Regions from separate parts of the Cobetia sp. PS-4MA genome, predicted to be linked through region 3. Evidence: predicted binding sites of a transcription regulator. Region 3 holds the regulator's gene; each other region holds the start of a gene.
The links. Region 3 encodes PhoB, which activates phosphate uptake and scavenging genes when phosphate is short. Its sites were predicted from a motif close to TGTCATANNNNTGTCANA; they were not measured.
Positions count from the first base shown of each region.

Region 1: AC26AR_RS08810 (UTRA domain-containing protein) is a predicted target of PhoB. The motif match lies at 1,654-1,671, and genes of this name have one in related genera.
Region 2: AC26AR_RS01900 (CYTH domain-containing protein) is a predicted target of PhoB. The motif match lies at 3,546-3,563, and genes of this name have one in related genera.
Region 4: AC26AR_RS14955 (PhoX family protein) is a predicted target of PhoB. The motif match lies at 2,375-2,392, and genes of this name have one in related genera.

Region 1 is NZ_CM173107.1:2,063,504-2,069,541, reverse strand. Features, by position in the region: gene AC26AR_RS08820 (alkaline phosphatase family protein) at 1-79, opposite strand, end outside; gene AC26AR_RS08815 (ABC transporter substrate-binding protein) at 172-1,260, opposite strand; gene AC26AR_RS08810 (UTRA domain-containing protein) at 1,835-2,605, shown strand; gene AC26AR_RS08805 (MFS transporter) at 2,801-4,153, opposite strand; gene AC26AR_RS08800 (NYN domain-containing protein) at 4,329-4,859, opposite strand; gene AC26AR_RS08795 (hypothetical protein) at 5,227-5,415, opposite strand; gene AC26AR_RS08790 (NAD(P)-dependent alcohol dehydrogenase) at 5,680-6,038, shown strand, end outside.
Region 2 is NZ_CM173107.1:409,110-415,147, reverse strand. Features, by position in the region: gene argA (amino-acid N-acetyltransferase) at 1-961, opposite strand, end outside; gene AC26AR_RS01910 (inorganic phosphate transporter) at 1,289-2,572, opposite strand; gene AC26AR_RS01905 (TIGR00153 family protein) at 2,614-3,294, opposite strand; gene AC26AR_RS01900 (CYTH domain-containing protein) at 3,775-4,782, shown strand; gene AC26AR_RS01895 (ion transporter) at 4,985-6,025, shown strand.
Region 3 is NZ_CM173107.1:3,926,960-3,932,997, forward strand. Features, by position in the region: gene AC26AR_RS16560 (chorismate--pyruvate lyase family protein) at 1-467, shown strand, start outside; gene ubiA (4-hydroxybenzoate octaprenyltransferase) at 498-1,379, shown strand; gene phoB (phosphate regulon transcriptional regulator PhoB) at 1,607-2,296, shown strand; gene phoR (phosphate regulon sensor histidine kinase PhoR) at 2,304-3,599, shown strand; gene cysZ (sulfate transporter CysZ) at 3,705-4,433, opposite strand; gene phoU (phosphate signaling complex protein PhoU) at 4,620-5,345, opposite strand; gene pstB (phosphate ABC transporter ATP-binding protein PstB) at 5,602-6,038, opposite strand, start outside.
Region 4 is NZ_CM173107.1:3,558,100-3,564,137, reverse strand. Features, by position in the region: gene AC26AR_RS14965 (sigma-70 family RNA polymerase sigma factor) at 1-353, opposite strand, end outside; gene AC26AR_RS14960 (3-deoxy-7-phosphoheptulonate synthase) at 1,148-2,242, shown strand; gene AC26AR_RS14955 (PhoX family protein) at 2,483-4,633, shown strand; gene ppk1 (polyphosphate kinase 1) at 4,847-6,038, opposite strand, start outside.

The sequences.
Region 1 (6,038 bases), 1.9 Mb from region 3:
CGCTCAGATAGCCCATGGCATGCCGACCCACGGCATGGTTGAGGCCATCGAGTACGACAAGAATGACACGCTGGGACATGAAGACTCCGTGAAGCTCAAGACGGCACCGTGTGGACGGTGCCGTCTGTCAGGATTGTGCGCGCTCTATCCGCTCTGGAAAGAGGCCGGGGGTCACTGCTGGTGGATCAGTACCTGGGACTGCCACTGACGCGGCAGCTGTCGGGCACTGGCTTCCCAGCCGGCGAAGTCCTGTACCGGGCGGGCATTGGCGTACTGCTCGTTGGGCAGCAGCTTGGCGGCGATGTCTTCCGGTAGGGTCAGGTGCTCGGCGCGGATCGGGCGGGCGTAACCTGCCGCCAGGTTCAGCTGGCCGGCATCTGACAGGATGTACTCACGCGCCAGCTTGGCGGCGTTCGGGTGAGCGGCATGCTTGTTGATGATGGTGGCGTAGCCCGAGGTGATGGAGGCATCCGAGGGGATGACCACCTCGAAGGTGTCGCGGTTGATCTGATCGCGATAGTTGAGCGCGTTGAAGTCCCACAGCAGTGCGACCTCCACCTCGCCCTTCTCCAGGTTGGCGATGCTCGGCTCGGCCAGTGACAGGCGTCCCTGGCGGGCCAGTTCGGCGAACACTTCCAGACCCGGCGTCAGGTCTGACTCGCTGCCGCCATTGGCGAAGGCTGCGGCCAGGATGGCGTTGTTGGCCTGGGAGGCCTTGCCGACCGCGCCGACGGAGACCTTGTAATCGCCATTGGAGAGATCCGCGAAGGAAGCGGGGCGCTGATCTTCACTGACGAGTGTCTTGTTGATCATCAGGGAGATGGTGCCGGTGTAGCCCAGCATCCACTCGCCATCTTCATCCTTGGCCCAGTCGGGGATCTCGTCCCAGGTGGTCGGCTTGTAGGCTTGAGTCACCCCCTGCTTGACCGCGATGGGGCCGAAGGCGAAGCCCACGTCACCGATATCTGCCGTGGCGTTCTTGCCTTCGGCCTTGAACTTGGCGACTTCCTCGGCGGAGCTCATGTCGGTATCGCTGTGCGCGATGGAATACTTCGACTCGAGGTCTGCCCAGGTGTCCTTCCAGTTGGCCCAGCTGTCCGGCATGCCGACGCTGTCGACGCGGCCTTCTGCCTGGGCGGCCTTGAGCAGTGCGTCCGGCACTTCAGCGGCACTGACGGAGGCGCTGCTCAGCAGGGTGGCCATGAGGGCCGAGACCATCAGACCGGCGGTACGGGGCGAGGTAGCGGTGAACGACTTCAATGACAATCCTCCCAGACGGGGTAATCAACGGATGCGAGAGTGCATTCCTGGCCAGCGAGTCGCCGAGGCGAGCAGGCAGGCGAGATGGGGGCAAAGCTGGTTCTTGTCCTGCGCAGTCTTCCCTGAGGCTTGCCACCTCAATTTCTGTGGTCTAGTTCAGTCTCGGGGCTGACATGACTTTACGCAGCGGTTGTGACAGTCGCGTGTCGTCACTATGTCAGTGTCGTGATGTCAGTGTCGTGGCAATGAGCCATCAGCCATCAGCGCTACATGTTTTGACGCAACGCTGCGTGGTGCCGGCTGATTTTCTGACAATTACCTGCATGACAGCGTGTCCCGATGATAGGCATCCGCCTCGGATTCTCACGCGCATCACACAGGATGGCCTTGCGCTGTCACCGGATCGTCATGCCTGTGTCATGGTGCTCGGCGAGCGTGGGCTGATTCGCCTGGCGACGTCTACACTAGACCACAGCGATCGCGATTCTCTGGCCTTGTCATGATGGACACCTTGGATGACATGCAAGTGACTCGCCAGAAATCGCTCTCTTTCGTTATCTTTCAGGAACTTCGCATGCCTTCATCATCGATCGAGCCCACAGGTGACGACGCAACTTCCCTGACGCGCACGGCGGATTTGCCCGTCACCGGGCTCAAGGGCAGGCTGCTGAACCATCTTGAAGCAGCGCCGCTGCATGCCTCGCAGCGTCTGCCGTCCGAGCGTGAGATGATCGAGCGGTTCGGCACCACGCGAGTCACCTTGCGAGATGCCTTGCTGCAGCTGGAAGCGGAAGGGCGAATCTATCGCGAGAACCGCCGCGGCTGGTTCGTCTCGCCGCCGCGCCTCAGGTATGACCTGCTGGCATGTCTGCCTTTTCACGAGATGGTGCAGTCGCAGCAGCGGGTCGCTTCCACCGAGGTGCTGTCCGCTCAGGAAGTTCCCGCTGATGAGGTGATCGCCCAGCGTCTGGAAATTGCACGGGGTGCCGGGGTCTATCGCATCACGCGAGTGCGGCGCATCGATGGCCGGCGGGTGCTGCATGTCTGTCATCACCTGCGACGCGACTGCTTCCCGGGCATTCTCGATTTCGACCTCTCGGTGCATTCGCTGACGACGCTCTACCTTCACCAGTACGCCATTCGCATCCGGCGCGTGAGCTTCGAGCTGGCCTCCAGCGTGTTCGACGCCGAGACGGCCGTCGCCCTGAATGCGGCACCGGGTAGTCCGGCGCAGCGCATCACGCGGATCAACTTCGATCAGAATGGCCGCGCAGTGGACTGCGATGATGAACACTGGCGTCATGATGCCATCGAGTTGACGTTATCCGCCGCACCACAACGCTAGAGGGCAATCTGGGGACACACGCCACCAGTCTCCGGGAATTTCCTCCAACTCGACGAAAACGCCCGCAAGTCCTCCTCTGACGGGAAGGCTTGCGGGCGTTGTGGTAATGGCCTCATCCAGTAGCGATCTGGGCGTGACATCAGTGGGTGCGTGGCAATCCTGCGAGGCTTGTGGGTTCAGTTGACAGCTTCCGGCTCATGCCGTCGGCAGAGGTGCAGATTTACTGGAAGCAGGGGGCTTCGACATGTCGGCAAGGGAAATGCCACTCGTCTCAGGCAGTCTGAGACCACCGGTCAAGGCGACTCCAGCTATCGCGATCAAGTACCAGGCGGGTGCCAGATGGTTGCCGCTCAAGTCGATAAGCCAAGTGGCAACCAGCGGTGCGGTGCCGCCGAAGATCGTATAGGCCACGTTATAGCTGAGTGCCGAAGCGGTATAGCGCACACGAGTGGGAAACTGTTCCGAGAGCAGCGAGGCGGTGACCACGCCGCACAAGACTGCGCCGACTGCCATCAATGACGCACCGAGCATCGAGGCCCACAAGGTGCCGCTGGCAGCGAGTGAATACGCGGGAAAGACGGCAATGGCGAGGCTGGCGCAAGCGGTGATGATCGTATTGCGCCTACCGACCAGATCCGAGTAGTAGCCAGCCACAGGGCATAACAGAGCTGCCATCATGAGAGCACCGAGGCTGGCCAGCAGGGCGGTCTGGCGCGAGGCTCCTCCTGCCACCTGCATGTAGGTCGCGAAATAGGTGCTGAACATGTAGAACGACAGCGCGGTGGCAGAGATGAATGCCATCAAGCTGATGATGGTACTGCCGTGGATTGTCAGCGTTTCCATGAGCGGAGCGCTGGTGGCGTTGTGCTCTTGCTGGACCAAACGGAAGGCAGGTGAGTCATCCAGCTTGAGACGCATGTACAAGCCGATCAGGCCCAATGGCGCGGCGATCAGGAAGGGGACACGCCAGCCCCATTCCTGCATGGTCGCTTCCGATACCAGGCTGTTCAGGCCAAGTCCGAGCGCTGCGGCTGTCGCGAAGGCGCTGAAGGTAGAGACGGGGATGAAGCTTCCATACCATCCGCGCTTGTCATCGGGCGCGTGCTCCATCACGAAGGCGCACGCACCGGCATATTCACCGCCTGCCGAGAAACCTTGGGCACAGCGAGCCAGGGTCAACAATAGCGGTGCCAGCAAGCCGATACTCTGATAGGTCGGCAGCAGACCGATCAAGGCGGTGGCGCTTGCCATCATGATGATGGTGATGGCCAGTACATTCTTGCGACCGATGCGATCCCCCAGAGTGCCGAAGAAGATGCCGCCTAGTGGGCGCAGTGCAAAGGAGACGGCAAAGACGGCAAAGGTCTGGATCAGAGCGAGGGTTGGATCGCCTTGCGGGAAGAAATGTTGCGAGATGATCACTGCCATGAAGCCGTAGATGGCAAAGTCGAACCATTCGATGAAATTGCCGATGGTAGAAGCAGCAAGGACACGCCGGAGCGTGGCAGGTGATACCGCACTGCTGTCAGACATGTTGTTGTTATTCATCAGAGGACTCCGCGAAGGTTAGGCCCACCGTAAGGCCTTCTCGAAGAGGGCATCATCTGGCGTGGGGCCTGGATCCTTCATCCTGCGCAACTCTATCTCTCTCGAGCGTGTTGAATGCGACATCATTAATGTTTGATACGACAGAAGGTCATCTTCTGGCAGTTGACGCGAGGTTTCAGCGCATCAGCAGCGTGTCATCTATCTCGCGGAAGTGATCAGCGCTGCGCATCAGGGCAAGGGCAGTGAGTGCCTCGACGCCGTAGACGCGCGTCGTGACGGCATGGCGCGCTGCCACATGCTCCAGCAGCAGGGCGAAGTCACCATCGCCGGAGGCGAGGATGATCTCGTCGACGCTGGGGGCGGCTTCCATCACATCGATCGTGATGCCGACATCCCAGTCACCCTTGGCCGAGCCATCTCCTCGCTGGATGAAGGGTTTGAGCTTGACCTCGAACCCTATCTCACGCAGGCGTTGCTGGAATTGCTGCTGCTTGGGGTCACCACGGTCAATCGCATAGGCGTAGGCATGCGTGATGCTGCCCAGGGATTCCAGCTCGGCCCACAGTCGGCGGTAATCGAATTGCCGGCCAAAGGTGTCGCGGGTGGTGTAATAGATATTCTGGACATCGATGAAGACGGCGAGGCGCTTGGGCGAGTCGGATGTCGGCAAGGACGGTTGGGTTGCGGGCGTGGGAGAGTTCGACATTGGCTGTCACAGGGACCGGAAGGCTGAATGATGTGCCTGAAGCAGAGCAGGCAGGTACTGGAGGCGCGTGCGGCGTGGGAGTCGTTCAGGTGTCGCGGGATGACTCAGGCATTGCGCCTGGCTCCGACGATGAGTGCTTGTGCTGCTGACACCATGCAAGGAGAGCGGATCTGTCTTTCTCTGACCTGTCTACCCTGACCTGTCTGGTGCTATCGGTTGAAAGCAGAGCTGTTAAAACAGAGCTGTTCCAAGTAGCGCCATCTCGAGAGGAGGGCAGAGACCGGCCGCTGCCAATCATGGCGAGCAGCGGCTGGCGATCTTCTGACAGCTTGCCGCGATCAGGCCGAGTCTGGGCCTGATGGAAGCATCAGTTGCCGGCAGCGGGATTGGAGGGCTTAGTCGGCTTGTGGCCGATGATCTGGCCGCTGACGCCGGATTCAATCACTTCAACCTTGCCGCCACGATCGAGGAAGGCTTGCATCTGGGCTTCCAGCGAGGCGGATGTTTCAACAGCAGCGGGTGCTTTCTTCTTGGCAGCAGTACGAGTGTTGGCCATGCGGGACTCCGTTCCGAGACGTGAGGGGTGGAAGAGAATGATAACGCGACTGCGTTTTTCCTGCTCGATCGCGTCAGAAGTAAATAAGAAGTGGTGATTTCGCTGCGTGATATGTTCGTGATGTCGTGAGACGCCAGCGGCGCTGTTGCGATCACATCAACACAGAGATGCCAGCAGACAGTGAGTCAGGGCGTTGAAAAGTGATCCAGGCGGCGACATCTCCTTCCTCACGTTGATACTTTTCATGATGCAAGGAGAGCTGGCATGGCGAACACCTTTGACGGCAACACCCGAAGCTACGCACTCAAATCCGATTCCGCCGATCTGGCGCCATGGAATTTCGAGCGCCGTCAGCCGCGCCCGGATGATGTGGCCATCGAGATCCTGTATTGCGGTGTCTGTCATTCGGACCTGCACGTCGGTCGCAATGACTGGGGCTTCACCCAGTATCCCATCGTGCCGGGTCACGAGATCGTCGGGCGAGTCACCCAGGTCGGCGATGATGTCAGCCAGTACAAGGTGGGTGACATGGTCGGTGTCGGCTGCATGGTAGATTCCTGCCGTGAGTGCAGCGCCTGTCACGAGGGGCTCGAGCAATACTGCCTCGAGGGCATGACCATGAC
Region 2 (6,038 bases), 480 kb from region 3:
GCGAGCGAGCGACGAGGATTCCGCGCTGCTCAAGCGGCCCCAGCAATGCCAGCAATCCTCCGACATCCTCCAGGCGTGCCTTGCGCAGCTGTTCGTAGCCCTGGCGGGTGATCATGGTGCCGATCCCGTCGCGGGTGAACAGCTCGCCCAGCAGCGCATCGCGATCCCGCCAGCTGAGCAGGTGAGTGCGACCGACGCCGCGCCGCGCCGCACCGCAGGCCGCGGCCAGATGACGAGACAGTTCGCTGTCATCCTCACGTGGCGGCGCCAGGGCGGCGGCCTGCTCAGGGTTGAGCTGACGCAACAGTACGCCATGCTCATCGAACAGCCCCTCCCCTTCTCCCAGCAGGATCAGCTTGTCGGCGGCCAGCGCCACGGCCGCGTGCTCGGCCACCTCGGCCGCATCGAGGTCGAAGACTTCGCCGGTGCTGGAGAAGCCCAGCGGCGGCAGCACCACGATGGCCTGCTGGGAAAGCAGCCCCTGGATGGCCTCGCTGCGCACCCGACGCACCTCGCCACCGTGCAGGAAGTCGACGCCCTCTCGCACGCCCAGCGGCTTGGCCATCACCAGATTGCCCGACACGGCGGAGAGCTCGACACCATGCAGCGGGGTATTGGGCAGCCCCAGCGACAGGCTGGCCTCCAGGCGCAGGCGCAACGTGGCGACCTGCTGCTCCAGATGCGCGAGGATGTCACGGGTGACGACCCAACGTCCCTGATGACGCTCGGCCTCGATTCCCACTCCCTCCAGTGCTTCCCTGACCTGCGGACGCACGCCGAACACCACCACCAGTCGCACGCCGAGGGTGTGCAGCAACGCCAGATCCTGAATCAACTGCGTTCGTCGTGAGGAAGACAGCGCTTCGCCTTCGATCAGAATGACGAAGGTGCGCCCACGGTGAGCGTTGATGTAGGGAGAGGAGTTGCGAAACCAGTCCGCGAAGGGAAAACGCGTGTTCAAGAGCCAGCTCCGTGCAGGAGGGAGGGAAAATGGCATGTCAGGCATGCCCATGAATCATCATATCAGCGCCGCAGCCTGCACGGCGAGCGACGCCCCTGACATCCATGCGGCCTAAACAAGAAAGGCGACCCGAAGGTCGCCTTTCTTTTTTTTCAAAAACGTTTTTTCAAAAACGTTTTTCAAGTGCGTCTTGCCGATACATCTTGCCGATGCGTCTTGCCAATGCATCTTGCCAATGCATCTTGCCAATGCATCTTGCGTGTTTCTCTCATGCAGCGCCCTGTCGCACACCCCGTCGCAAGCCCGGGCGCTGAGGCAGATGTCGGCTTAGCCGAACATGCCCTTGAACATGAAGAAGAACAGGATCGACAGGATCGCGCCGGCCGGCAGAGTGATCAGCCAGGACATCACGATGGTACCGATCACGCGCAGGTTGAGCGCTGCCATGCCGCGTGCCAGACCTACCCCCAGCACCGCACCGACGAGGGTGTGGGTGGTGGAGATCGGCAGGCCGGTGCCGGAGGCCAGCACCACGGTGGAGGCCGCCGCCAGGGTGGCCGCGAAGCCACGAGACGGGGTCAGCTCGGTGATGCCGGTACCGACGGTGGCGATGACGCGGCGACCATAGGTGACCAGGCCGACGACGATACCGCCGCCACCCAGCACCAGCACCCACCAGGGCATGCTGGCCTTGGCGCCGATCTGACCGGCGGAATCGACGACACTGATGATGGCTGCCAGCGGACCGACCGCGTTGGCCACGTCGTTGGAGCCGTGGGCGAAGGCCATGGCACAGGCGGTGAACATCATCAGCAGGCCGAAGACCTTCTCGACGCCGCTGAAGTCGAAATCATCACCGGTGGCGCGATTCTTCTCCTTGAGGCGAGAACGCGCGACCTTGCGCTCCATCAGCACGCCGATCCCCATCACGATGGCACCGATGACGACGGCCAGCAGCAGGCTGGACTCGAAGCTCAGGTGCAGCCCGACATGCTTGAGGCCCTTGACCATGGTCACCATCGAGATGATGAAGCCGACCAGGAACATGTACATCGGGACATAGCGCTTGGCGGCCGCGAACGGGTCGTCATTGTCGAAGATCAGCGTCTGCACGGACTTGAACAGCACGAAGGCGATGGAGCCCGCCAGCAGCGGCGAGACCAGCCAGGAGGCCGCGATCTGACCGACCTTGGGCCACTCGACCGCATCCACGCCGAGACCCGCCGCCGCGAAGCCGACGATGGCACCGACGATGGAGTGGGTCGTGGAGACCGGCCAGCCCTTCATGGACGCGATCAGCAGCCAGATACCGGCGGCCAGCAGTGATGCCAGCATGCCGTAGACCAGGAACTGCGGATTCTGGATCAGCAGTGACGGGTCGATGATGCCCTTGCGGATGGTATCGGTGACTTCACCACCAGCCAGCCAGGCACCGAGGAATTCGAAGATCACGGCGATGACGATCGCCTGCTTGATGGTAATGGCCTTGGAACCAACCGAGGTACCCATGGCATTGGCGACATCGTTCGCGCCTACACCCCACGCCATGAAGAAACCGAATACGCAGGCAAGGATGACGAGCACATCGCCGTATTGAGCAATGATGGACATTAGGGAACTCTTGAGCAGATGGCAGGACGTCCTGACAGCGCTTAGCGCGCCATCAGGATCTGCAGTCGGGTACCGACCTTTTCAGCTTGATCGGCGACATCGCCGACCCAGTCGATAATCTTGTAGAGGAAGATCACGTCGACCGGTGGCAGAGCGGCTTCCAGCGAGAACAGGGTCTGGCGGATCGCGATCTGCTGTTCGTCGGACTGCTTCTCGAGCTCATGCAGCTCATTGATCAGCTTGTCGACCAGCTCGCTCATGTTGCGCCCGAAGCCGGACTCGACAAGATCTTCCAGCTCGCCCAGCGCACGGCGCGCCTGGCAGACCGATTCGACCGCAGTCTTCAGATACTCACGCATGGCGGGCACCAGCGCGGTGGGTATCTGCATGTGGCGACCCAGCATGATGCCGGCGATATCCTTGGTGACGTTCGCGATGGAATCCTGGACATGGATCAGCTCGAGAAGGTCGGAACGGGATACCGGCAGGAACAGCGAATTGGGCAGATTGAGACGCAGCTGCGTCTTCAGTTCGTCCGCTTCACGCTCCAGCTTGCTGATGGTCTGACGAATGCTGGCCGCCTGATCCCAATCACCCTGTTCGCAGGCGTCGAAGAAGGTCAGCAAGTGCTGGGCACAGTCGTCTGTCTTGATGATGTGGGTGTGCAGCGCCTTGAAAGGCGAGCGCCCGAACATCGAAGAGAAAGGGTTGGTCGTTACCATAGTGGCCGTCGGCGTTAAGGATTGACGCGCGGAGTGTAGCAAAGCCTTTGTGACGATCACATAACTTTCATCGTAACGACACGATACCGCCATGCTGTTGTACTTCACGCAACATCAGCGGCAGTCGGGGGGAACTCGAAGGATTCCAGAGGAGAGATTGTCATGTAGCGACAGGACGCGGGGTCGCTGACTGATTACATTGTTCATAATATAACCAAGGAGTTGGCGGCAGGCAATTCATGTCACACAAATGTCACGATACTGTCATATCACTGTGATTCTGCTGACGGATCACCTGCCGTGGGAAGGCTGGCGACACGCTCCGCGCTTGCCTTGGCAAGGGACAGGCGCGAGCATGAAGCCGCCGGGGGCTGCCTGTCCCGGGATCTCGGACAGGCCGCCAGCGTCCTCGTATCGCTGTCGTCATCCATGCCCGGCCATCTTCATTCTTCATCTTCTCGTACAGGGAGTGCCGTCGTCATGGCGCAGGAAATCGAACTCAAGCTGGCGCTGACCCACAGCGGCCTCGGACGCACGGCGATTCTGGAACGTCTTGCGGACATCGCGGAACTGGCTGGCACCACGCCCCGTCGTCGCTGGCTGGCCAATACCTATTTCGACACGCCTGAGCATGCGCTGGAACGCGCCAAGATGGCATTGCGCCTGCGCCGCAGTGGAGAGGATGCCGACAGTCCGGGCCCCTTGCGCCAGACCCTCAAGACCAGTGGCGAAAGCCATGGCGGCCTGCATTCGCGGGGCGAGTGGGAATGGGCGCTGCCCGACGGCCAGACAGGCCTCGATCTCGATGGCCTGCGCGGCCTTCCCCCTCTGCAGGCGCTTGAGGAAGGTCCGCGTGAGCACCTGCTCGGCGCCCTCGCCCCTACCTTCAGCACGGATTTCGAACGTCATGCCTGGCAGCTGGAACTGACGGTGACGCAGGATGGCCAGACGGCGGGTGTCGGCGTCGAGATGGCGCTGGATCTCGGCCACGTGAAGGCAGCAGGTCGGGAAACGCACATCCGCGAGATCGAACTGGAACTCACTGGCGGTGACGACCTGAGCGCCGAGCAGCGCGAAGGGGTGCTGTGGACGCTGGCGGAATCCCTGGCCAGCCGACTGGCCCTGCGCCCGGCAGATGCCAGCAAGGCACGCCGCGGTGCCGCACTCAGAGATGGCGAATGGCACGAGAAGACGCTGGATACCACCGACACGAATGCCCTGCTCGCCGCGGCCATCGATGCCCTGGATGCACATGCCGACCGCCAGCAGCAAGATGACATGCGCTGGCACGACCACGCCCTGGCCGCCTTCTCGGCCCTGGCCTCGCGCCTGGCCGCCAGTCAGCATCCCGGTCATGTCCATGCGGTGGCGCTGACGGAGGCGTTGAGCGAATCCCGTGAGCAGGGCACGTCAGACAGCTGGATGACAGCGGCCTTCGGTCAGCAAAGCCTGTCGCTGCTGGCGGCATTGCGCAGCCGAGGCCAGTGAGACAGCTCATTAAAAGCTCAGTGAGACAGCTCATTAAAAGCTCAGTGAGACAGCTCATCGAGAAAGCTCGTTGAGAAAGCTCATTGAGAGACCCCGGTGAAATCGCTCGCTGAGCGCCAGGCCATCGCGCCCTCACCTGCCCTGCCCCCACCATCGCGTCGCAGCCCGCCCCGGCGCTGCGACGCCAGTCAAGGAAGCCCGCATGCCTGAACGCCAAGGGCCGGCCAACGAATACGGCAGTACGTCACAATCCGCCACCGCCCCCCCTCGCTCCAGCGATTTCGAGCCGGCCAGCGGCAGGCTGCGCGCCCGGCTGTTCCACTGGATCTTCGAGTCCGACACCAAGGCGGCCAAGGCCTTCGATATCGCGCTGGTCGCGATGATTCTCGCCAGCGTCGCCGTGGTGATGCTCGATAGCGTGCCGTCGCTGAATGCCCGCCATGGGGAGCTGTTCCGCATCCTGGAATGGACCTTCACCCTGCTGTTCACGCTGGAATACGCAGTACGCCTCTATTGCCTCAAACACCCCGGCACCTGGGCGAAGGGCTTCTACGGCGTGCTCGACCTGCTGTCGATCGCCCCGACCTGGCTCTCGCTGCTGATTCCGGGGGCGCAGGCACTGCTGGTGGTGCGCGTGCTGCGTGTGCTGCGGCTGTTCCGCGTGCTGCGCCTGATGGCCTTCGTCGGCGAAGGTCGCATGCTGGTCGAGGCTCTCGCGCGCAGTCGTCGCAAGATCCTGCTGTTCTTCATCACCGTACTCAGCATCATCACGGTATTCGGTGCCCTGATCTATCTGATCGAACCTCCGGAAGCCGGCTTCACCTCCATCCCCAAGGCGCTCTACTGGGCGGTGGTGACGCTGACCACGGTGGGCTACGGCGATATCGCCCCCATCACGCCCTTGGGCCAGTTCATCTCGGCGATGATGATGATACTGGGCTATTCGATTCTCGCCGTGCCCACCGGCGTGTTCTCGGCCGAGGTGCTCAACGGCCTGCGCATGCAGCAGACCAGCGATGAAGCCTGCCCCGGCTGTGGCCGTGAGGGCCATGATCGCAATGCCAAGTACTGCAAGTTCTGCGGCACCTGGCTGGATGAAGACACGCGTGACCCACGCGAGCCAGAGCCTGAACCAGAGCCTGAGACAGACCCAGAACCCGGACCTGAGCCCGACGCCGAGCCGCCAGCGAAGGAGGAAACCGCCTCCCCAGGCGATGACTCCCCCGATCGCGATCGCAGTTGACGAGGCCGAGTGT
Region 3 (6,038 bases):
CCTCCAGCGACTCGCTGACCCAGCGTCTCGATCACGCCATGCGCATGCTCGATGGTCAGGGGCTGCGCGTGCGCCTGCTGCTGCAGGACACCGGCCCTGCCCGGCGGGATGAGGCGCGGATGCTGGGTATCGCGCCACGACGCCATGTCTGGCGGCGCGAAGTGGCCCTGTGTCATGGCGATGAGCCCTGGGTGATCGCGCGCTCGCTGGCGGCGCTGGACCTGGCCCATGGCCACCGTCTTTCGACGCTCGGCGAAGGCTCGCTGGGCCATTGGCTGTTCCGCCAGCCCGACCTGACCCGCAGCGCCATCGATGTCAGCCGGGCGCCACTGAGACTTGCCAGCACGCAGCCGCTGGCACGCACCGCCAGCCTGTGGATGCGCCGCTCGATGTTCTCGCACGGTCGCTTCCGGGTACTGGTCCAGGAAGGTTTCACCCCTCGGTTCCAGCACGCTCTGGAACTCTGATTCCCCACTGCCGTTCGATCAGGAGTCTTGATGTCAGCGTCATCCGCTTCCCGCCCGTCCAAACTGGCCGATTACCTCGCCCTGACTCGTCTGGACCGCCCCATCGGCACCTGGCTGCTGATGTGGCCGACCCTCTGGGCCCTGTGGCTGGCGGCCGATGGGCTACCGGACCGCGATACGCTGCTGATCTTCGTGGCTGGTGTCTATCTGATGCGTGCCGCCGGCTGCGTGATCAACGACTACGCGGATCGCCACTGGGACAAGCATGTCGAACGCACCCGGGACCGCCCGCTGACCTCAGGACGCATCACGGAGCGCGAGGCGCTGACCCTGTTCGGTGTGCTGGTCGCGGCCGCCTTCGTGCTGGTGTGCTTCACCAACCTGACCACGGTGCTGCTGTCGATCGTCGCCGTGCTACTGGCGGCCAGCTATCCGTTCATGAAGCGCTTCCATCATCTGCCGCAGGTGGTGCTGGGTGCCGCCTTCGGCTGGGCGATTCCGATGGCCTTCGCGGCGACGCTTGAGGAGGTGCCGACCTATGGCTGGTGGCTGTTCGCGGCCAACCTGATGTGGACGGTGGCCTACGACACCGCCTATGCGATGGTCGATCGCAATGACGATCTCAAGGTCGGCATCAAGTCCACCGCCGTCCTGTTCGGCCGCGCCGACACGCTGATGATCGGTCTGCTGCAGCTGGGCATGCTGGCGGTGTTGATCGGCATCGGCCTGCACCTGGCGCTGGGCATCTTCTACTGGCTGGGGCTGGCCGCGGCGGCCGTGACCTTCGTCTGGCAGCAGCGCCTGATTCGCGAGCGGGAGCGTGGCCCCTGCTTCCAGGCATTTCTCAACAACCACTGGTCCGGCCTGCTGATCTTCGCGGGCATCGCGCTGGCGACCTGGCCAGCTGCCTGACCCCTCTTTCCGGCCAACGGGCCCGAGTCCTCATCCGGTCTGCCAGCGACCTTCCTCGTGCGGCGAGGCGTGACATTCACGCCTTGAGAGAGTTGAGGGACTCGCTGGCAAGCCGGGCGGCAAGCTGCCAAGCTGGCGATTGTCATCTCACTGTCATATAAGCAGGTTGTAATCGTCATCGACTTGTCATTCTGGCGCGTGCGCCGACTGCTGCATGGGATCTAGCGATGAGCTCCAAGACCGTACTGATTGTCGACGACGAATCCTCGATACGCGAGATGATCGCCGTCGCCCTGGAAATGGCGGATTACCGCGTGCTGGAGGCCGACAATGCCCAGGACGCCCACGCCATCGTCGTCGATGAAAAGCCCGATCTGCTGTTGCTGGACTGGATGATGCCCGGCACCAGCGGGCTGGAACTGGCGCGCCGCCTCAAGCGTGACGAGACCACGGCGGAGCTGCCGATCATCCTGCTCACCGCCAAGGGCGAGGAAGACAACAAGATCCAGGGGCTCGAGGCCGGGGCGGACGATTACATCACCAAGCCCTTCTCGCCACGCGAGCTGGTGGCACGCCTCAAGGCCGTGCTGCGCCGCACCACGCCCAAGGGCGTCGAGGAGTCGGTGGAAGTCGAGGGTCTGATGCTCGACCCCGCCAGCCACCGCGTGACCGCACACGGCAACTCCCTGGAGGTCGGCCCCACCGAATACCGCCTGCTGCAGTTCTTCATGACCCATCAGGAGCGCGCCTACACCCGCAGCCAGCTGCTGGATCAGGTCTGGGGCGGCAATGTCTATGTCGAGGAGCGCACCGTGGACGTGCACATTCGTCGTCTGCGCAAGGCGCTGGGCGAGGGGCATCAGCACTTGATCCAGACCGTCCGCGGTACCGGTTATCGCTTCAGCGCCCAGGCCTGAGACGCGGATGCGCTACTGGACGAACGAGCTATGGCGGCTGGGCTATCTGGCGGGCGGCTTCGGGCTGGTCGGCGGACTGCTCGGCCTGCTGGGCTGGGGCCTGGCGCTGGGGCTGGCGCTGTACCTGTTCGTCCATCTCAAGCACCTCAAGAGCCTCTACACCTGGCTGATCACCAACCCCCATGAAGAGCCGCCGCCCGGCGATGGCGTCTGGGGGGATCTGCTCGATCGTCTGTATCGCTACCAGAAGGGTCAGCGTCAGGCGCAGGAGCGACTGCGCAGTATCCTCAACCGCATCCAGGAATCCTCGGAAGCGATGCGCGATGGCTTGGTGATGCTCGACAATCACGGCGACATGGAGTGGTGGAACAGCGCTGCCGAGCAGTTGATCGGCCTCAAGGCCAGTCACGACCGCGGCCAGCACGTCACCAACTATCTGCGTGACCCCGTGTTCATCGATTACTTCAATCGGCTGGCCTATCGTGAGCCGCTGACCCTGCAATCGCCGCTCTCCGACAACCTGACCCTGCAGATCTCCATCACCCTGTTCGGTGACAACGAGCGCCTGGTGATGGTGCGCGATGTCACCCGTCTCTACCGTCTCGAGGAAATGCGCCGCGATTTCGTGGCCAATGTCTCCCATGAGCTGCGCACGCCGCTGACGGTACTGGCCGGCTACCTCGAGACCTATTCCGACTATGCCGATGACCTGCCCCCGCGCTGGCAGCGTGGCCTGGGACAGATGCAGAGTCAGACCGACCGCATGCAGCACCTCGTCGAGGATCTGCTGACCCTGTCGCGCCTGGAGACCGACGAGCTGTCGGGCGAAGGACGTCGCATCGACATGGCACAGCTGCTGACGCGTATCCGGGAAGATGCCGAAGGCCTCTCGAAGGAGCGGCATGTCATCACGGTGGAGGTCGAGCCCGGACTGGCCCTGATGGGTGAGGAGCAGGAGCTGAGAAGCGCGATCTCGAATCTGGTCTTCAATGCGGTGCGTTACACGCCGGAAGACTGCCACATCACGCTGCGCTGCCAGAGCACCACCGAGGGCGTGATGGTCGAGGTGGAGGATGACGGTGACGGCATTGATCCCGTGCATCTACCGCGCCTGACGGAGCGCTTCTATCGCATCGACAAGGGACGCAGCACCGCCACTGGTGGCACCGGGCTGGGACTGGCCATCGTCAAGCATGTGCTGATCCGCCATCAGGGCCGCCTGGAGATCGACAGCCTGCCCGGCGAGGGCGCACGCTTCCGTTGTCATTTCCCGGCGGAACGCCGCTGCGCGACGACTGCCTGACGGTTGCAGCCCCACTGACACGAACGCCCCGCCGCGCCCTCTGCATGAGGTCACGGCGGGGCGTCGTGGTATCTGCGTTCATCAACGCTCGCGATAAAGCCTGGCTCAGCGGCGCGGGGCAGGCAGCTGTCGGTAGTGGCTCTGCCACATCAGGACGGCACCCGCCACGGCCCCGGGAATGAACAGCAGGTTGGCCAAGGGCACCAGCGTCAGCACGAACACGGCACCACCGAAGGTCAGTGACGGCCACCAGCGCGCCTTGAGACGCTGCTTCATGTCGCCGAAGCTGACCTGATGGTTGTCCATCGGATAGTCCAGATACTGGATCGCCATGCTCCAGGCCGAGAACAGCCCCCACAGCAGCGGTGAGAGCAGATTCAGGCCCGGAATGAAGCCGAGAATGAACAGCGCGATCATGCGGGGAATGAAGTAACCCAGTTTGGCCATCTCGCGCCCCAGCGAGTCGATCCCGATCTTCACCAGGCCACGCTCATCCTCGATCAGGGTGCCATCCAGACGATGCTCAACCTTCTCGGCCAGAATGCCGTAGAACGGCGCCGCGATCAGATTGGTCACCAGGCTGAAGGTGAAGAACACCGCCAGCAACAGACTCAGCACCAGCACCGGCCAGATCAACCAGCTCAGCCATTCCAGCCAGCTGGGCACCTTGAGCATCCAGTAATCGATCCAGCCCTCGAACTGGCTGAACAACAGCCACAGCGTGGCACTGTAGAGCACCAGGTTGATCGCCAGTGGTACGAACACGAAACGGCGTAGCCCGGGGGTATAGACCATGCGGGTCCCGCGGACCAGCGCCGATACGGCATCAATCATGCGACGTCCTCGTCATCTCGTGAAAGGCGGCTGCCCTCAGGCGGCCGGAGCCACACCCTAGCACTACCACCCGCCCCACGCAGCTGTCGGCGCATCGAATGGCAGACGCCCCGCACTCCGTCGGCGGGACAGAGGCGGGGCGTCATCGGCAGACAGGCGTCAGGCCCCGGGGAAGGGGCCTGCACGTCAGGGCTTGTCGAGATCCTGCGGCTGGAGGTCATGGGTGTCGGTGTGACGCACGTCCACGCCCTTGACCAGGAAGATGACGTACTCGGCGAGGTTGTCGGCGTGATCCCCGATACGCTCCAGCGCACGCAGAATCCACATCACGTTGAGCACCGGGGTGATCTGGCGCGCGTCTTCCATCATGAAGGTCATCAGCGAACGCATCGCGCTCTGGTATTCCAGATCCACCGAGGCGTCCTCACGCAGTACCTTGAGCGCCAGATCCGTGTCGAAGCGGGCGAAGGCGGTCAGCGAGTCACGCACCATGCTGCGCACATGCTGACTGAGGTGACGCACCTCGACCATGCCACGCGGGCTCTGGCCGTTCTCGACCAGCGAGATGGCATTGCGCGCGATCTTGCTGGATTCATCGCCGATACGCTCCAGATCCGAGGTGGCGCGAATCACGGCCAGCACCAGACGCAGATCGGAGGCCGCCGGCTGACGGCGCGCCAGCACGCGGGTGCACTCGTCATCGATCTTCAGCTGCATGTCGTTGACGGCCTTGTCATTGTCACGCACGCGTGTCGCCGTCTCGCTGTCACCCTCCAGCAGGGCCGTGACGGCATCCTGCAGCTGCTTCTCCACCAGACCGCCCATGGCCAGCAGGTGTGTCTTCAGCGCATCCAGCTCGTGATTGAACTGCTGGGATATGTGCTTGCCGTGCGAATCGCTGGTGATATCCATTACCCTCTCCCGGGAAGTCATCCGCCGAGGCAGGCGGTCTCTGACATGTGGCATTGATGTAGAAGCGCTGCAGCAGGGTCTGGCGCAGGCGGCTCCCTCCTAGCATGACGCCTCTTGATTGCAGTTATATTTCACTCGAGCGCCGGGACGCCAATCGAATCTCGCGCCGCGCTGAAATATCCACAACGCGATGGCCCATCCGCCAACGTCCCGCGCGAGACACGTGTCAGCCACCTGCAGTGCCGCTTCGGTGATCTCACCCGAAACGGCCGGTGATGTAGTCCTCGGTCTGGCGACGACGCGGGTTGGTGAACAGCTGATCGGTCGGGGCATATTCCACCAGCTGCCCTTCATGCAGAAAGGCCGTGGCATCCGAGACACGTGCTGCCTGCTGCATGTTGTGGGTGACGATGACCAACGTCAGGCGTGAGCGCAGCGAGCGGATCAGCTCCTCGATCTTGAGCGTCGAGATCGGATCCAGCGCCGAGGCTGGCTCATCCAGCAGCAGGACTTCCGGCTCCACCGCCAGCGTGCGCGCGATCACCAGGCGCTGCTGCTGGCCACCGGAAAGCCCCAGCGCACTGTCGAACAGCCGGTCCTTCACTTCCTCCCACAGCGCCGCGGCCCGCAGACAGGATTCGACCTTGTCATCCAGATGGCGCTTGTCATTCTCGCCGACCAGCCTCAGCCCGA
Region 4 (6,038 bases), 370 kb from region 3:
TCGACATCTGCCTCGATATCACTTCGACCGGGCATGGCAGCGATCAATTCGTCGCTGTCGTGCTCGCTGGGTCGCTGTCGACGTATCCAGTCGATGGCGATGTTGCGGGTCATGGTGCCGAGCCAGGTCATCGGGCGGGCGCGGCCGGCGTCATACTGGCCGGCGGCGGCCCATACCCGGATGTAGACCTGCTGAAGACAATCCTGCGCGGATGCCTCATGCCTCAAGATACGCAGCAACTGAGCGTATAGATGCGCACTGGTTGCGCGATAAAGTCGATCCAGTGCCTTGGCATCCTGCCGGGCACATCCCGACAGATACTCTATCAGTGCATCATTTCGGGAATCCTGCATGTATGCATTCCAAGCTGTGGGCGCGGTGTCAGGCACCGCTGGACGAATGCGCGTTGCCGATCATGTCGTTCGACAACCAAAGGTTATACTGATGCCACTCCGGGCTGATAGTCCTTCTTTATACGTGCAGGCAACGGTTTGTTGCCCGATCACGCTTGCGTGCGACGTTTCGTAGTGCAAGGATAGAGTCATCGACGCTTCATCGTCATCACTGGACACCGGCCCGACCCATGAATCAATCCTCAAGCTCCCGCCTTCGCACTGCCGCTGCCTGCCCTTCGGGTCAGCTGGCGTCGGCTGCGTGTGCGGCTGGTTATTGGTATTGGTTTACACAGGGGCGCGCCTGAGGTTACGGCGTGCCTGTCTCGTACGGGCTGCCACCACCTTGAAGAACCCCCGGTCGCAGCCACGACCGGGGGTTCTTGCGTTTGGGCCCGGCAATCTCTCATGACGAGAGAGGCGTGCCACCCTAACGTGCCAACGATGATTGCAGCATGAATGACTGGAGGAATGACCATGCGTACCACGATCCCGACTACCCGCTTCTCTTTCGCTTCCGCTCGGGTCGTGCATGGTTATTGGCGCTGGCGATTTAGCGGCGTCCTGCCTCTTTCCGCTGTCACCGCGGGGCAGGGCGAGCAACATCGGGGTGACGATTCGCGAAGTCCCTGTCTGTCAGAGTGAATATTGCGTGATGAAGCCGAAGCTTCGTCACAGGAGAGAAGACCATGAACGCCAGCCTTGAACGCGTGTTGACGAATGACCCGCACACAGCCGATACCACTGTCGACACCATGACCGCCGAGACTACCCCCGTGACCCGCTTCGATGCCGCCCAGACACCGACCACTCCCGGACGCATCAGTCGTGAAGCCCTGCCCAGCGCCAGCGAATTGCGCGCGCAGCTGCCGGTGGATGCTGACCTGGCCGGCCAGATTCGCCAGCACCGCGCTGAGATCAACGCGATTCTTGCCGGGGAGGATGATCGTCTGCTGGTGGTGGTCGGCCCGTGTTCCATCCATGATCTCAAGGCCGCGCGTGAATACGCCCAGCGCCTTGCGGTGATCGAACCGCAGGTCCGTGATCGCCTCAAGCTGGTGATGCGTGTCTATGTCGAGAAGCCGCGCACGACGGTGGGCTGGAAGGGGCTGGCCTATGATCCGCATCTGGATGGCAGTGATGACATGGCCAGCGGCCTGCGTCAGGCGCGTGAACTGATGCGCGAGATCAATCAGCTGGGCCTGCCGGTGGCGACGGAGCTGCTGCAGCCCCTGACGGCCGCCTACCTGGAAGACCTGCTCGGCTGGGCGGCCATCGGGGCACGCACCACCGAGTCACAGATCCACCGCGAGATGGCCTCCGGCCTTGGCTGCGCCGTAGGCTTCAAGAATGGAACCGATGGTGGGGTCGAGGTCGCCGTGCAGGCGATCGGTGCGGCAGCTCACGGGCATCGCCACTTCGGCATGGATGACAGCGGGCGCCCGGCGCTGATCGAGACCGCGGGCAATCCCCACACCCACGTGGTGCTGCGGGGCGGCCATGGTCAGCCCAACTACGATGCAGACTCGGTGGCCGCCTGCCGGCGAGAGCTGGAAGGGGCCGGTCTGACACCGCGACTGATGGTCGACTGCAGTCATGCCAACTCGCGCAAGGACCACCGTCGTCAGAGCGCAGTGATGCTGGATGTGCTCTCCCAGCGTCTGGCCGGTGATGGCGCCTTGATCGGCGTGATGCTGGAAAGCCATCTCAACGAGGGCAAGCAGGCATTGCCGGCAGCGGACAAGCTCTCGCAGCTGCGCCATGGCGTTTCCGTGACCGATGCCTGTCTCGGGTGGGAGACGACGGAGCATCTGCTGAGTCTGGCGGCAGAGCGTCTGCGAGACGCCTGACCCAGACACCACCCTGCTGGTGAAGCCCTCTTTCCTCACGGCTGACGGAGCAGGTCTCGCGCTTGTGAATTCCCCGCGCCCGATGGTCATGCGACCGTCGGGCGCTGTCGTTTGCATGAGGCGTATCGTTCGCGTCATACGACTGTCATTTGGTTCGCGTATCACTCTTGTTGCCCTTGGCGGCCCCACAGGGGCCAGGCCTGAAAAGAACAACCCGCAACCTGACTACGGGGAAGCAGCATGAGCAAGGAAATTGAAGATCATCGCCTACTGAATGCCAGTCACAACGAGACATTCTCTTCCATCATCGACAAGCACCTTTCCCGTCGTCGCGTGTTGCAGGGTGGTCTGGGCATGGCGGCTGCCAGCATGCTGGGCGGCTTCGGGCTGGCGGGCCTGAGCGGTGCGGCCAATGCCGACAGCGGCAAGACCACAGGGACTCCGGCGAAGACACCGCTGGCGCTGGCCTTCGAGTCCATCAAGGGCTCTCGCACGGATGCCTTCGTGGTACCTGCAGGGTATACCGCCCATGTCCTGGCACCGTGGGGCACTCCGCTCAACGACAAGGCACCGCAGTGGAGTGAATCGCTGGCGATGACGCCGGAGGCCCAGCTCAACAGCATCGGCATGCATCACGACGGCATGCACAACTTCGCGCTGAGCGAAGACACCGCCTCCAGCAATTTCCTGCTGGTGATGAACAATGAGTACATCGATCAGGATGCCCTGTGGGCGCCCAAGGGCGGCGCGACCAATGCGGAGTCCGGCAAGCGCCCGGCCGATGAAGTGCGTACCGAGATCAATGCCCACGGCGTGACCGTCGTCGAAGTCAAGAAGGATGCCGGCGGCAAGTGGGATGTGGTGAGCAACTCCGGCTACAACCGTCGCTATACCAGCGCCAGCGAGATGGTGTTGAGTGGCCCGGTGGCAGGCAGTGATTACGTCAAGACTGCCTTCTCTCCGGATGGCACGCGCACGCGTGGTACCAACAACAACTGCGCCAACGGCTATACCCCCTGGGGCACCTACCTGACCTGTGAGGAGAACTGGCCGGGGTACTTCGTCAAGCGCAGTGATCGTCAGAGCGATGATGATCGCATCGGCATCGAGACCGAGCGTGGCCGCTACGGCTGGGAAACCGCCGCGGGAGATGCCAGCGAAGTCGATGGCGAATTCGCGCGCTTCGACAATACGCCGACGGCGGACAGTGCCGACAAGGATTATCGCAATGAGCCACGTACCTTCGGCTACATCGTCGAGATCGACCCCTACACCGGTGAGAAGGCCGTCAAGCGCACCGCGCTGGGACGTTTCCGCCATGAAGGCTGCTGGCCGGGCAAGCTGGTCGAAGGCGAGCCGGTGGTGTTCTATTCAGGCCATGACTCGCGCAACGAATACATCTACAAGTTCGTCTCCGATGCCAGATGGGAGGCCGCCGATGCGCACGTGCCGGGAGCCGACAAGAATCGCCTGACGATCGGTGACAAGTATCTGGACAAGGGCACGTTGTATGTTGCCCAGTTCTCCGCCGACGGTACTGGCAAGTGGCTGAAGCTGACGCCGGACGCCGTGACCAGGGATGGCCGGACGCTTGCCGCTGCGCTGGGCCTGGCGGCCGATGATCTGGCCGGCGTCATCATCCATACCGCGGACGCGGCGGATCTGATGGGCGCCACGCCGATGGACCGCCCGGAGTGGGGTGCCGTCGACCCGGCTTCCGGTGAGGTCTACATGACACTGACCAACAACTCCAAGCGCACCGAAGAGGGTACCGCGGCTGCCTTCACCAATGACGGCAAGGCCATCGAGGAGCCGGGAGTCGGTTACAAGACGGCGCCGACCAATGCCGCCAACCCGCGCGGTGGCAACGAGGCAGGACAGATCATCCGCTGGCGTGAGGCAGGGGATCACACCGCCTTCGATTGGGAGATCTTCGTGTTCGGCGCGGCGGCCAGTGACGCCGACAACCTGTCCGGCCTGACCGAGATGAATGAATTCGCCAGTCCGGATGGCCTCTACTTCGACGAACGTGAGGACGAGCAGGGTATCCTGTGGATCCAGACGGACAACGGCTACGCCGGTGTGGCGGACGCCACCAATGACCAGCTACTGGCGGTCGTGCCGGCCGCGCTTCAGCAGGCCGAAGGGGATGCTGCCGTGATCGGTGCCGATAACCAGGCACAGCTCAAGCGCTTCGCGGTTGGCCCGAACGGCTGTGAAGTGACCGGCATCTTCGCGACACCTGACAGGACGGCGTTGTTCGTCAATATCCAGCATCCCGGCAACTGGCCGCAGAGTGTGGATGCGACTGCCGAAACTGACGGCAGTGTGCGCCCGCGCGCCGCGACCGTCGTCATCCAGCGTGAAGATGGTGGTCAGATCGGCGTCTGATCCGTTGAGCGCTTGATCCGATCGTCAGCTGCCAGGCCCCCGCATCCAGGATGCGGGGGCCTTTTCATTGTCTGGTTGGGGGGCAGAAGGATCGGGACAGGAGGACTGGGACAAGGCTTGTCTGCTCAACGCAGACTGCCCCCACGCAAGCGTGAGGGCCGAGAGTCAGGTGAATGGACTGCGCCGGATGAGGCGGGCCCGAGCGGGGCGCGATCAGGCCTTGGCAGCGTAGGCGAACAGCAGGGTTTCCTGCACGCTGATCGGCTCTGCATCGCCGGCATCCAGTTGGGTGTAGTGACCATCGCTTTCCAGGCGCCAGCTCTGGCAGTTGTCGACCAGATAGGTGTCCAGGTCCTTGCGGATGCGCTGCGCCAGCTTCTTGTCGAGCAACGGGAAACAGGTCTCGACGCGATGGAACATGTTGCGCTCCATGAAGTCCGCGCTGGAACACCAGGTCTCCGGCTGGCCGGCATTGTGGAAGTGGAAGGTGCGAGTATGTTCCAGGAAGCGACCGATCACCGAGCGGACGCGGATATTGTCGGAGATGCCCGGAACGCCCGGGCGCAGACAGCAGACCCCGCGGATGATCAGATCGCACTGCACGCCCGCGCGTGAGGCGCGATACAGCGCGCGGATCAGCTTGGGTTCGGTCAGTGAGTTGCACTTGATGATGATGTGGGCGCGCTTACCCTTCTCGGCGTTGCGCGCTTCCCGGTCGATCATCTCCACCAGCCGCTCATGCAGCGTGAAGGGGGCATGCAGCAACTTCTCGATATTGCGTTGCTTGCCCATGCCGGTCAGCTGCTGGAAGACCTTGTGCACGTCCTCGCACAAGGTCTCGTTGGACGTCAGCAGGCTGTAATCGGTGTACAGGCGCGCCGTCTTGGCGTGGTAGTTGCCGGTGCCGAGGTGCGCATAGTGGCGCAGTTCGCCATTTTCTCGCCGCACGATGTGCAGCATCTTGGCGTGGGTCTTGTAGGCCATCACCCCGTAGATGACGATGGCGCCTGCCTCCTGAAGGCGGGAGGCCAGCTGCAGATTGTCGGCTTCATCGAAGCGGGCGCGCAGCTCGATCACCACGGTGATCTCCTTGCCCTGGCGTGCAGCTTCCACCAGCGAGGAGACGATGTTGGAATCGGCTCCGGTGCGATAGAGCGTCTGCTTGATGGCCAGCACGTTCGGGTCGCGCGCTGCCTCGGCCAGCAGACTCTCGACCGGCGAGAACGACTGGAAGGGGTGATGCAGCAGGATGTCCTCGCGGCGAATGGCATCAAACAGGCTGTTGTCACTCTTGAGTGCCTTGGGCGTGCCGGGAGTGAACGGTGCGTAGAGCAGGTCCTCGCGGCCCACGTCGCCGATGACTTCCATCAGGCGATTGAGATTGACCGGTCCCTTCACCTGATAC